One region of the Bacillus sp. UMB0893 genome, then DNA from elsewhere that is predicted to be linked to it. Evidence: predicted binding sites of a transcription regulator. Region 1 holds the regulator's gene; each other region holds the start of a gene.
The links. The regulator CtsR, encoded in region 1, represses protease genes until heat stress. The targets are predictions, from matches to a motif close to ATGGTCAATAAAGGTCAAACA.

Region 1 (3,285 bases):
ATTTATTGAAGATAATTGGCTGGAAGGGCATAGATTAGGACTAAGCGGTCAAAAATTTGCCTTGAGCGGTCAGTAAATTAAGGCGTGCGGTCATAAATCAAAGTGAATAGGAAAGAAGTAAAGAAGTTCACCCTTCAGATCAAAACCTCATATACCCAACAAAACCGGGAAAAAATCAGCTATAGTCTTATGATTTTTTATCTGAAATTATGTCCCGCTTGTAAAGTGCTCAAAACCCCATTATTCCAATACAAAAGTTGTTCTAGACAATAAACTCCAAGTATCTCCCATCACCCTTCAAAAATCGTTCCATGCATTTCATGAAACATCAAATTATGCGTATATATAGATAACAGCTGAAAGCAGAGGTGGTGGTCTCTTGCATGTTCCATATTTAACTGATGAATTGGCAACGATGATGATCAGAATCTTAATTACAGCATTTCTTTGCGGTTTTATTGGATTTGAAAGAGAACTAAAAAAGCACCCTGCTGGCTTCCGGACTCATTTGTTAGTGGGAGTTGGAGCTTGTTTGATGATGCTGCTCTCATTGTATGGATTTGAAGATTATATGAGAGGGCATACGAACACTCAATTTGATCCATCGAGGATTCCTTCGTATGTGATCAGCGGAATCGGTTTTTTGGGGGCTGGAACCATACTTGTAAAAGATGCAACAGTACGAGGTTTGACGACTGCTGCCTCGATTTGGATTGTGGCTGGTCTTGGATTGATTATTGGGGTTGGCATGTATGAGCTGGCCATATTTACAACTGTTGTTGTTTTATTATGTCTTATTTTTTTGAATAAGTTTGAACGTTATATGGCTCAAAAGTTAAAGAAGCGATGGGTAAAGGTTGTGGTTCATTCTGGGGAAACAGAGATTCATGAGGTTATTGGAAGATTTGCAGAAATGCAGCTGATTGTCCGTAAAATGCAGCTGACTTCATCAAAAAAAGATAAAAAAGGCATAATTACTTTTCACTATTTGATTGAAATTGAAGCGTCTGCATTGAGTGTGGAGGAGCTGACGAATTTAATTACAGAGGTAAAAGAAGTGGAAAAAATTGTTTAGTGACGTTTTAGCACTTCTAAATATGGAAATATATAAATTGAAGCCTTTAAGTTGAAAAAAAACCAACTTCGTTTTATATTAGTGTTAAAGTCAAATATAGTCAAAGTCAAGTTAGGGGGAGGCGGAGTGCGGAATATCTCGGATATTATTGAACAATATTTAAAGCAGGTTCTTACTACAAGCGGCAAAGAAATTGTAGAAATAAAAAGAAGCGAAATTGCTGATAAGTTTCAATGTGTTCCCTCACAGATAAATTATGTGATAAATACACGTTTTACGATCGAAAGAGGGTATATAGTAGAGAGCAAGAGAGGCGGCGGAGGCTACATTCGAATAATAAAAGTTAAAGCGAATGATGCTGCACATCTTATTGATCAGATATTAGGTATTATTGATAGACGAATTTCACAAGCTTCCGCTGAGGATCTCATTATAAGGCTGGTAAATGAAGAAGTGATTTCAAGGCGTGAAGCAAAGATTATGCTTAGTGTTATCGATCGATCTGTCTTATATATTGACCTTCCGCAAAGAGACGAACTAAGAGCCAGGATGATAAAAGCCATGCTCACTTCTCTGAAATACCGTTGAAAGCAGGTGAACAGACTTGATTTGCCAAGAATGCAATGAAAGACCGGCAACGTTTCATTTTACGAAAGTTGTAAACGGCGAAAAAACAGAAATTCATATTTGCGAACATTGCGCACATGAAAATAGTTCGATGTTCATTGACAATAGTACAGGTTTTTCAATAAACAACTTATTAGCAGGCTTATTGAATTTGGAGCCAAGCATTAATAAAACGCAGCAAGATATTTTTAAGAAAAATGAAGTCTTGCAATGCAGCAGATGCCAAATGACATTTCAGCAGTTTACAAAGGTAGGACGTTTTGGCTGTTCTGAGTGTTATAAGACATTTAACAAGCAGATCAACCCTATTTTAAGAAGAGTGCATAGCGGCAACACCGTTCATGCGGGAAAAATTCCTGAACGAATTGGCGGTAGCATTCACGTCCGCAAACGAATAGAGTTATTAAAACAGAACATAAAAGATTTGATACAGGAAGAAGAGTTTGAAAAAGCTGCCGAGATAAGAGATGAGATTCGTTCGCTTGAACTGAAATTAAATAGTTCTAGAGGAGGGGAATCCTGATATGTCGCTTCAGCAATTTATCAATCAGGCGATGAGTGCCTGGATGAGTACAGAAGGTCCCGATTCTGACATTGTTCTAAGCAGCCGGGTCAGACTTGCAAGAAATATTGAGAAATATAAATTTCCTACGATTGCTTCGAATGAAGAATCGCAAGAAATATTAAATCTTTTCGAAGAAACATTTGCTGATCAGTTGATAAATGAGATCGGAAAACTTGAAATGCTGAGGATGGATGATCTTCAGCCGATTCAAAAACGCGTTCTGGTTGAAAAGCATTTAATCAGTCCGAATTTAGCGGAAGATTCTTCTTTTGGAGGATGTTTATTGTCCGAAAATGAAGAGGTCAGCATCATGCTGAATGAAGAGGATCATATTAGGATTCAATGCTTGTATCCTGGTCTCCAGCTGAAAGAGGCATTAAGTGCAGCAAGTGAATTGGATGATTGGATGGAGCATGCTGTAGATTATGCTTTTGATGAGCAGAGGGGATACTTAACAAGCTGCCCGACTAATGTTGGAACAGGCTTAAGAGCTTCAGTTATGATGCATCTGCCTGCACTCGTCCTTACTCAGCAGATGAACCGGATTATTCCGGCAATTAATCAATTAGGTCTGGTTGTTAGAGGAATTTACGGGGAAGGCAGCGAAGCATTAGGTAATATCTTTCAGATTTCAAATCAAATTACTTTAGGGAAGTCTGAAGAGGATATTGTAGAAGATTTGCTGAGTGTCGTCCAGCAGCTGATTGAAAAGGAACGTTCTGCACGGGAAGCCTTATATAAAACGTCGCAGGTTCAGCTCGAAGATCGCGTATTCAGATCACTGGGCACTCTGACATACAGCCGCATTATTGAATCAAAAGAAGCTGCAAGATGTTTATCAGATGTCAGGCTGGGAATAGATTTAGATATTATAAAAGATATTTCCAGAAACATATTAAATGAGTTAATGATTTTAACACAGCCTGGTTTTCTTCAGCAATATGCAGGCGGTGCATTAAGACCGGATGAACGAGACATTCGGAGAGCTGCTTTAATAAGAGAAAGATTAAACCTGGAA
Region 2 (3,285 bases), on a different contig from region 1:
ACTAGCTCTATAGAAGAATATTGAAGAAGAGTAATCGCTTGCTTTAGTTCTTGAGTCATATTGAGTTTTAATGATTGCTCTTGAAATAAACCGACTTTCATATCCATAGTTCGTTCCCCCTAAAATCATTTTACACGAAAACGGTCCATCATTGTATGGAAAGAACTTCAAAGGAGAGATATAAATGAGTGAGTTATTTTCAATTCCCTATTTTGAGCAAAATTTTAAAGAGCATATTAAACAAAACGAAAATCAAGTACCAAAGCTTGATGCTATGAATCGCTATTATCGTTCTGTTGTATCAACTCTGGTACAAGATCAGCTCACAAAAAATTCAGTTGTCTTGAAACGAATTCAAAATCTGGACGAAGCTTATAATACAGTCAAATCAGAAAAATAATTGAAAAATTTACCTGTTCACAAAGTGAGCTGCATCCTTTAAAATAGGTATTGTTGAGTCGTCAAGCACGGCAATATACACTTCTTGTCCAGTGCGGCTTACTGGACTCTTACATATTATTTTTTATTCCATTCAAACATGCCCCGAAAGCTTTTGCTGACGGGGCTTTTTTTTGTAAATTTTTTTATATTGCGCTGTTCAATTTGAATATTTTTCACTCCTTAATATGTAAATGAAGAGAGCCGCCTTTCTAAAAGGCGGCTCTCTTTGTTCATTTAAAGGAATCTATCATTTTTGAAAGGACCAGCTAATAAAAACTGGTCCTTTCTCAGGTTGACGCGCTCGAAGGGATTCGAACCCCCGACAGACGTGGTACCGGAAACCACCGCTCTATCCAACTGAGCTACGAGCGCACATATAAACTTTATTGGTCAGTAGCGCTATTATACGATAATATTGCACAGATTAGCAAGCGGATTTTTTGCTTCCAAGTCCTCCAATCTATTTCTATCATAAAGCAGCGGCATTTAAGTCAGAAAAGAGGATATTTTTAAGGTCTGCCGAATATGTTATGTTACAATGCACATATGCTGAAAAGGCCGTTCTCAACCGTTTGAAAAAAAGAAGATATGGGAAACATGGTTACAGTCAGCAACTCGGGGCATATACATAAAAGGTGCAAGAAAGAGCATGAAAGTACAGCGTTTCGTTTGACCTTTATTGACCATAGTTGTATGATGAGAGTACATAAAATTTACCTTTATTTAAAGGAGGAAACACGATGAATTTAATTCCTACAGTTATTGAACAAACGAACCGCGGTGAACGTGCATACGATATTTACTCACGTCTTTTAAAAGACCGTATTATTATGCTTGGCAGCGGTATTGATGACAACGTAGCAAACTCAATTGTTTCTCAGCTTTTGTTCTTAGAAGCAGAAGATCCAGAGAAAGACATTTCCATCTACATTAACAGCCCTGGCGGATCAATTACAGCTGGTATGGCGATTTACGATACGATGCAATTTATTAAACCGCAAGTATCTACTATCTGTATCGGGATGGCAGCTTCAATGGGAGCTTTCCTTCTTGCAGCTGGTGCAAAAGGGAAACGCTATGCTCTTCCGAACAGTGAAGTCATGATCCATCAGCCACTTGGCGGCGCTCAAGGTCAGGCAACTGAAATTGAAATTGCGGCAAAACGCATTCTTTTCTTACGCGATAAATTAAATCAAATCTTATCTGATAGAACAGGCCAGCCTATTGAAGTGATTGCACGCGATACAGACCGCGACAACTTCATGACAGCAGAACGTGCACTTGAGTACGGTTTGATCGATAAAGTAATGACACGCAACACATTACCGGATAAAAAATAAGAGATTGCAGCAGAACGGCAAATTGCCGTTCTGTTTTTTTGTTTTTAGAATGAGCTGCATATGGGTATTTAAGCTTTTCCTCTTGAGTTTGAATTGTGAATCTGCTTAAATTCCAAGATAACGGCCGCCTATTTTTATAAACTGGACTTTCATTTTCAATTTTTGGCCATTAATTTGCAAATATCAGGTTTTTATTTTCATTTTTACAAATATGCCCTTTTAAACCTCATTTTTCAAATATAAAAAAACGGCCCCGCAGGCCGTTTTTCACGCTTCTTGCTTCACATATTCTGTTAAAACCTCTAAAGCTTCTGATTCGTCATGGCCTTCTGCAATGAGTGTTACAACTGAACCGCTGCTGATTGCTAGGCTCATTAATCCCATGATACTCTTTGCATTGACCTTTTTCCCGTCTTTTTCTAAAAAGATATCTGATGAATATCGATTTGCTTCCTGTACAAATAGTGCTGCGGGACGGGCTTGCAAGCCTGTCTTCAATCGAACTTCGACCTGTTTCTCAACCATATGGATCCCCTCTTCTTTCCCCTTTTTATTTGATTGTGACCGGCTGACCATTTCTTAGCTGTTCTGCAATTTCATCCAGTTTTCTTAGGCGGTGATTGATGCCTGATTTGCTGATTTTTCCGCTTGATACCATTTCACCCAGCTCTTTAAGCGTAACATCCTGATACTCTACCCGAAGTCTCGCTATTTCGCTTAATTTGTCGGGCAGTGCTTCAAGACCCATTTTTTCATCGATAAACTTAATATTTTCGACTTGGCGTATGGCTGCACCAATGGTTTTATTTAAGTTAGCGGTTTCACAATTAACGAGACGGTTTACGGAGTTTCTCATATCGCGTACGATCCGGACATCCTCAAATCGGAGCAATGCCTGATGACCGCCAATAATGCTGAGAAAGTCTGAAATTTTCTCTGCTTCCTTTAAATAAGTAATGTATCCTTTTTTCCGTTCAAGTGTTTTACTGTTCAAATGAAAGGAGTTCATTAATTCACAAAGAGAATCGTTATGCTCTTTGTATAATGAAAAGATTTCTAAATGATATGACGAAGTTTCTGGATTATTAACAGAGCCTCCTGCCAAAAAGGCACCTCTTATATAGGATCGCTTGCAGCATTTCTTTTTCACAAGTTCTTCAGAAATGCTTCTGACAAATGTAAAGTTTTCTCCAAGGATATTAAGATCCTCTAATATTTCACGAGCCTTCTCAATCAGCCGAACGATATAGACATTATTCTTTTTCAAACGCATTTTCTTCCGTACAAGCAGCTCGACAGAAACGTCATACTGCTTTTTTAAGAGCGTATAAATTCTTCTAGCAATTGCCGCATTTTCGGTTTGAATGTCCAAAATTAATTTTCGATTCGAAAAAGAAAGGGAGCCGTTCATTCGGATGAGTGCAGATAACTCCGCTTTTAAACAACATTGCTTAATTTCTATGTTGGTTAATTCTTTTTTTGTTTCAGAAGCAAAGGACATCTT
Region 3 (3,285 bases), on a different contig from region 1:
TAAGTTTCCGATAACAGAAGTAAATACCTCACCATAAATCACCATAATAAATATTAGATAAAAGGAGATAACAGACGTTTTCATGACCTCTGCCATCGGAATGTCGAATGACACGACATTCGGCAATGTCGTCAAGGCAAAATGACTGCTTAATAAGATAAAGGTAAGTGTTGCCCCTCCAACAATTCCGCCCCATTTTACAACCCTTTCATCTTCAACCTCCTGAGCGAGCGGAACGAGCACTGCTTCAGCCATTGCCAGATTAAATGCAGCATAAGAGATGGCTGAAATCAGCCATCTGAATGATGGTCCACTTTCGTGCTGAAAAGCGGAGAATTTATGTACATCAAAAGAAGAAATAGCAATAAGCAAACTAAATATAATTAATAGGGGTACAACAACTATATTAACACTGAATAATCCTTTTGAACCGAACGACATAGCGATGATTGTCAGTACAATTGTAACGATGACCCCCAGCTGCCTTGATAGTTGAAGCTGCTCTTCAAAAATAGCTCCGGCCCCTGAGAGCATAACTGATGTGACTCCAAATAAAACAACCAGCATAAAGAAATTAATGACTGGCCCAAATGATTTTCCAAATAAAAAAAGATTTAAATCCTGATAGGAATTAGCACGGATTTTCTTAGAGATAATCATCATCTTCGCACCAAGATGAATAAAGAAGAATCCGCAAATTAAGATGCCGAGTATTCCATATATTCCATACTGAGTAAAAAACTCTACAATTTCCCGTCCAGTTGCAAAGCCCGCTCCAACAACCGTTCCGACATATACAGCTGCGATTTGAACAACCTGAAACCATTGATTCTTCATCTTCTACCTCCATTACGATGAATACTGTAGCTACGACCTTTCTTTATATATATGAGACAAGTCCTTAAGAAAGAAGAAGTGGGTGCGATTTGTTTTAAAAAGCTCTTTTCGTAAAGTTTATTGTTTTTTGAGAAATAGTAAAAACCTTTAGTGGATTGCAGAAGAAGGCACTTGACTCCTTCTGCAATCCACGGGTAAAATTTAAAACCAAAAACAACATTCAATGCGAAAACTGCCTTTAGAAAAGAGGAACTTCTTCTTTCAGCTCAGAAAAGCAGATCCGTTTTGAGCGAGCAGCAAAGGGTGAAGCTGGAGATAGAAACCGAACATAATTTCATTTTGAAATTTTTTAAGCAAAATACTTGAAAGTCAAAAAAGGTCAAACTATAATATGAATCAAGGTCATCCTAAGAGGTGATTTTTTAAAAGGTTATTTAGTCAAAGTTAGTCAAAGTCAAAATATATAATCCAGGAGGTTTTCATTATGCTATGTCAACATTGTCAAGCAAAGAAAGCATCTGTTCACTTAACAATGCAAATTAACCAAGAGCGTCAGCAAGTGCTGCTCTGCTCAGACTGTTATGCTCAATATAGAAGCTCTGTCCCTAGCGGATCATTTGGAAATGTTTCACCTTCTCATCCATTTCAACCGAATAGCCATGACGGCCAGACCGAAAAAACTCAAGGCAAAAACGGTCTTCTTGATCAATTAGGACGCAATCTGACAAGAGCAGCAAAAGCCGGCGTGATTGATCCAGTCATTGGCAGAGATGCAGAGGTCGAACGTTTAATTGAAATTTTAAACCGGAGAAATAAGAATAACCCGGTCTTGATTGGTGAACCTGGTGTAGGTAAAACAGCTGTAGTTGAAGGGTTCGCTCTTAAAATCGCGGAAGGTCAAGTGCCAGCCAAGCTAAGAAACAAGGAAGTGTATTTGCTTGATGTTGCTTCTCTTGTAGCAAATACAGGCATTCGCGGTCAATTTGAGGAAAGAATGAAGCAGCTGATTTCTGAGCTTCAGCAAAAGAAAAATATCATCCTATTTATTGATGAAATCCATCTTCTCGTTGGAGCAGGTTCTGCTGAAGGATCAATGGATGCCGGCAATATTCTGAAGCCTGCTTTGGCACGGGGCGAATTACAGGTTGTCGGTGCAACTACATTAAAAGAGTACCGTCAAATTGAGAAAGATGCCGCCCTTGAGCGCAGATTTCAGCCTGTAATGGTATCTGAACCATCTCTTGAAAAGGCGATTGAAATCCTAAAGGGTATTCAAGATAAATATGAAAAGTACCATGAAGTAACTTATACAGAAGAAGCGATTCATGCAACAGTTACTTTGTCTCACCGTTACATTCAGGACCGATATTTGCCGGATAAAGCAATTGATTTGCTTGATGAAGCCGGATCGAAAAAGAACCTTCAATCTGGGGGCGGAGCAGATATCAGCGGTCAATTAGAAGAACTTGCAAGGAAAAAAGCACAAGCTGCGAAAGAAGAAAATTACGAGCTTGCTGCCAAAATAAGAGATGAAGAGATGAAACTTGAGCAAATTCAATCCCCAGTAAAATCTGTAGTAGATCTTGCCGACATTCAGGCAATTATTGAAAAGAAAACGGGGATTCCAGTTGGTAAGCTTCAAGAAGACGAGCAGGCTCAAATGAAAAATCTCGAGAACAAATTATCAAGCAAAGTCATTGGTCAAGAAGATGCCGTTCGGAAAGTTGCAAAAGCCATTCGCCGCAGCCGTGCTGGCTTAAAATCAAAAGAACGTCCAATCGGATCATTCTTGTTTGTCGGTCCAACCGGAGTCGGTAAAACTGAACTGACAAAGACGCTTGCATCTGAAATGTTTGGTACAAGAGACTCCCTCATTCGTTTAGATATGAGCGAATACATGGAGAAACATTCGATTTCGAAGATTATCGGGTCTCCTCCTGGCTATGTCGGTCACGAGGAAGCAGGACAATTATCAGAAAAAGTCCGCCGCAACCCTTACAGTATCATATTGCTTGATGAAATCGAAAAAGCCCATCCGGATGTCCAGCATATGTTCCTTCAAGTAATGGAAGACGGCAGACTGACAGACAGCCAGGGCAGAACGGTCAGCTTTAAAGATACAGTCATTATCATGACAAGCAACGCCGGCATCGGGCATAAAAAAGTCACTGTCGGATTCGGAAACAATGAAGCATTAAACGAAAGTTCACTGCTGGACTCCCTCGGATCATTCTTTAAGCCGGAGTTCCTGAACCGTTTTGACAGCATCATTGAGTTCAAATCACTTGAAAAACCGCATCTGATTGAAATTGTTGAGATCATGCTTGATGATTTAAAAGCGAATTTGCAAGAACAAAAATTAACGCTCAGCATCACAGATGAAGCGAAAGAAAAACTCGCTGAACTTGGGCTTCACCCTGCATTCGGAGCACGACCTCTCCGCAGAGT

Region 2: a site for CtsR is predicted at 1,108-1,128, ahead of clpP (ATP-dependent Clp endopeptidase proteolytic subunit ClpP). Genes of this name have one in related genera too.
Region 3: a site for CtsR is predicted at 1,203-1,223, ahead of CYJ36_RS02900 (ATP-dependent Clp protease ATP-binding subunit). Genes of this name have one in related genera too.

Annotation. Positions count from the first base shown of each region.
Region 1 is NZ_PKLB01000013.1:62,552-65,836, reverse strand. Features, by position in the region: gene CYJ36_RS22145 (MgtC/SapB family protein) at 416-1,075, shown strand; gene CYJ36_RS22140 (CtsR family transcriptional regulator) at 1,202-1,663, shown strand; gene CYJ36_RS22135 (UvrB/UvrC motif-containing protein) at 1,680-2,225, shown strand; gene CYJ36_RS22130 (protein arginine kinase) at 2,227-3,285, shown strand, end outside.
Region 2 is NZ_PKLB01000006.1:293,887-297,171, forward strand. Features, by position in the region: gene rpoN (RNA polymerase factor sigma-54) at 1-107, opposite strand, end outside; gene yvfG (protein YvfG) at 185-400, shown strand; tRNA gene CYJ36_RS15090 (tRNA-Arg) at 738-813, opposite strand; gene clpP (ATP-dependent Clp endopeptidase proteolytic subunit ClpP) at 1,182-1,781, shown strand; gene CYJ36_RS15100 (HPr family phosphocarrier protein) at 2,049-2,306, opposite strand; gene whiA (DNA-binding protein WhiA) at 2,332-3,282, opposite strand.
Region 3 is NZ_PKLB01000001.1:567,918-571,202, reverse strand. Features, by position in the region: gene CYJ36_RS02905 (YkvI family membrane protein) at 1-837, opposite strand, end outside; gene CYJ36_RS02900 (ATP-dependent Clp protease ATP-binding subunit) at 1,322-3,285, shown strand, end outside.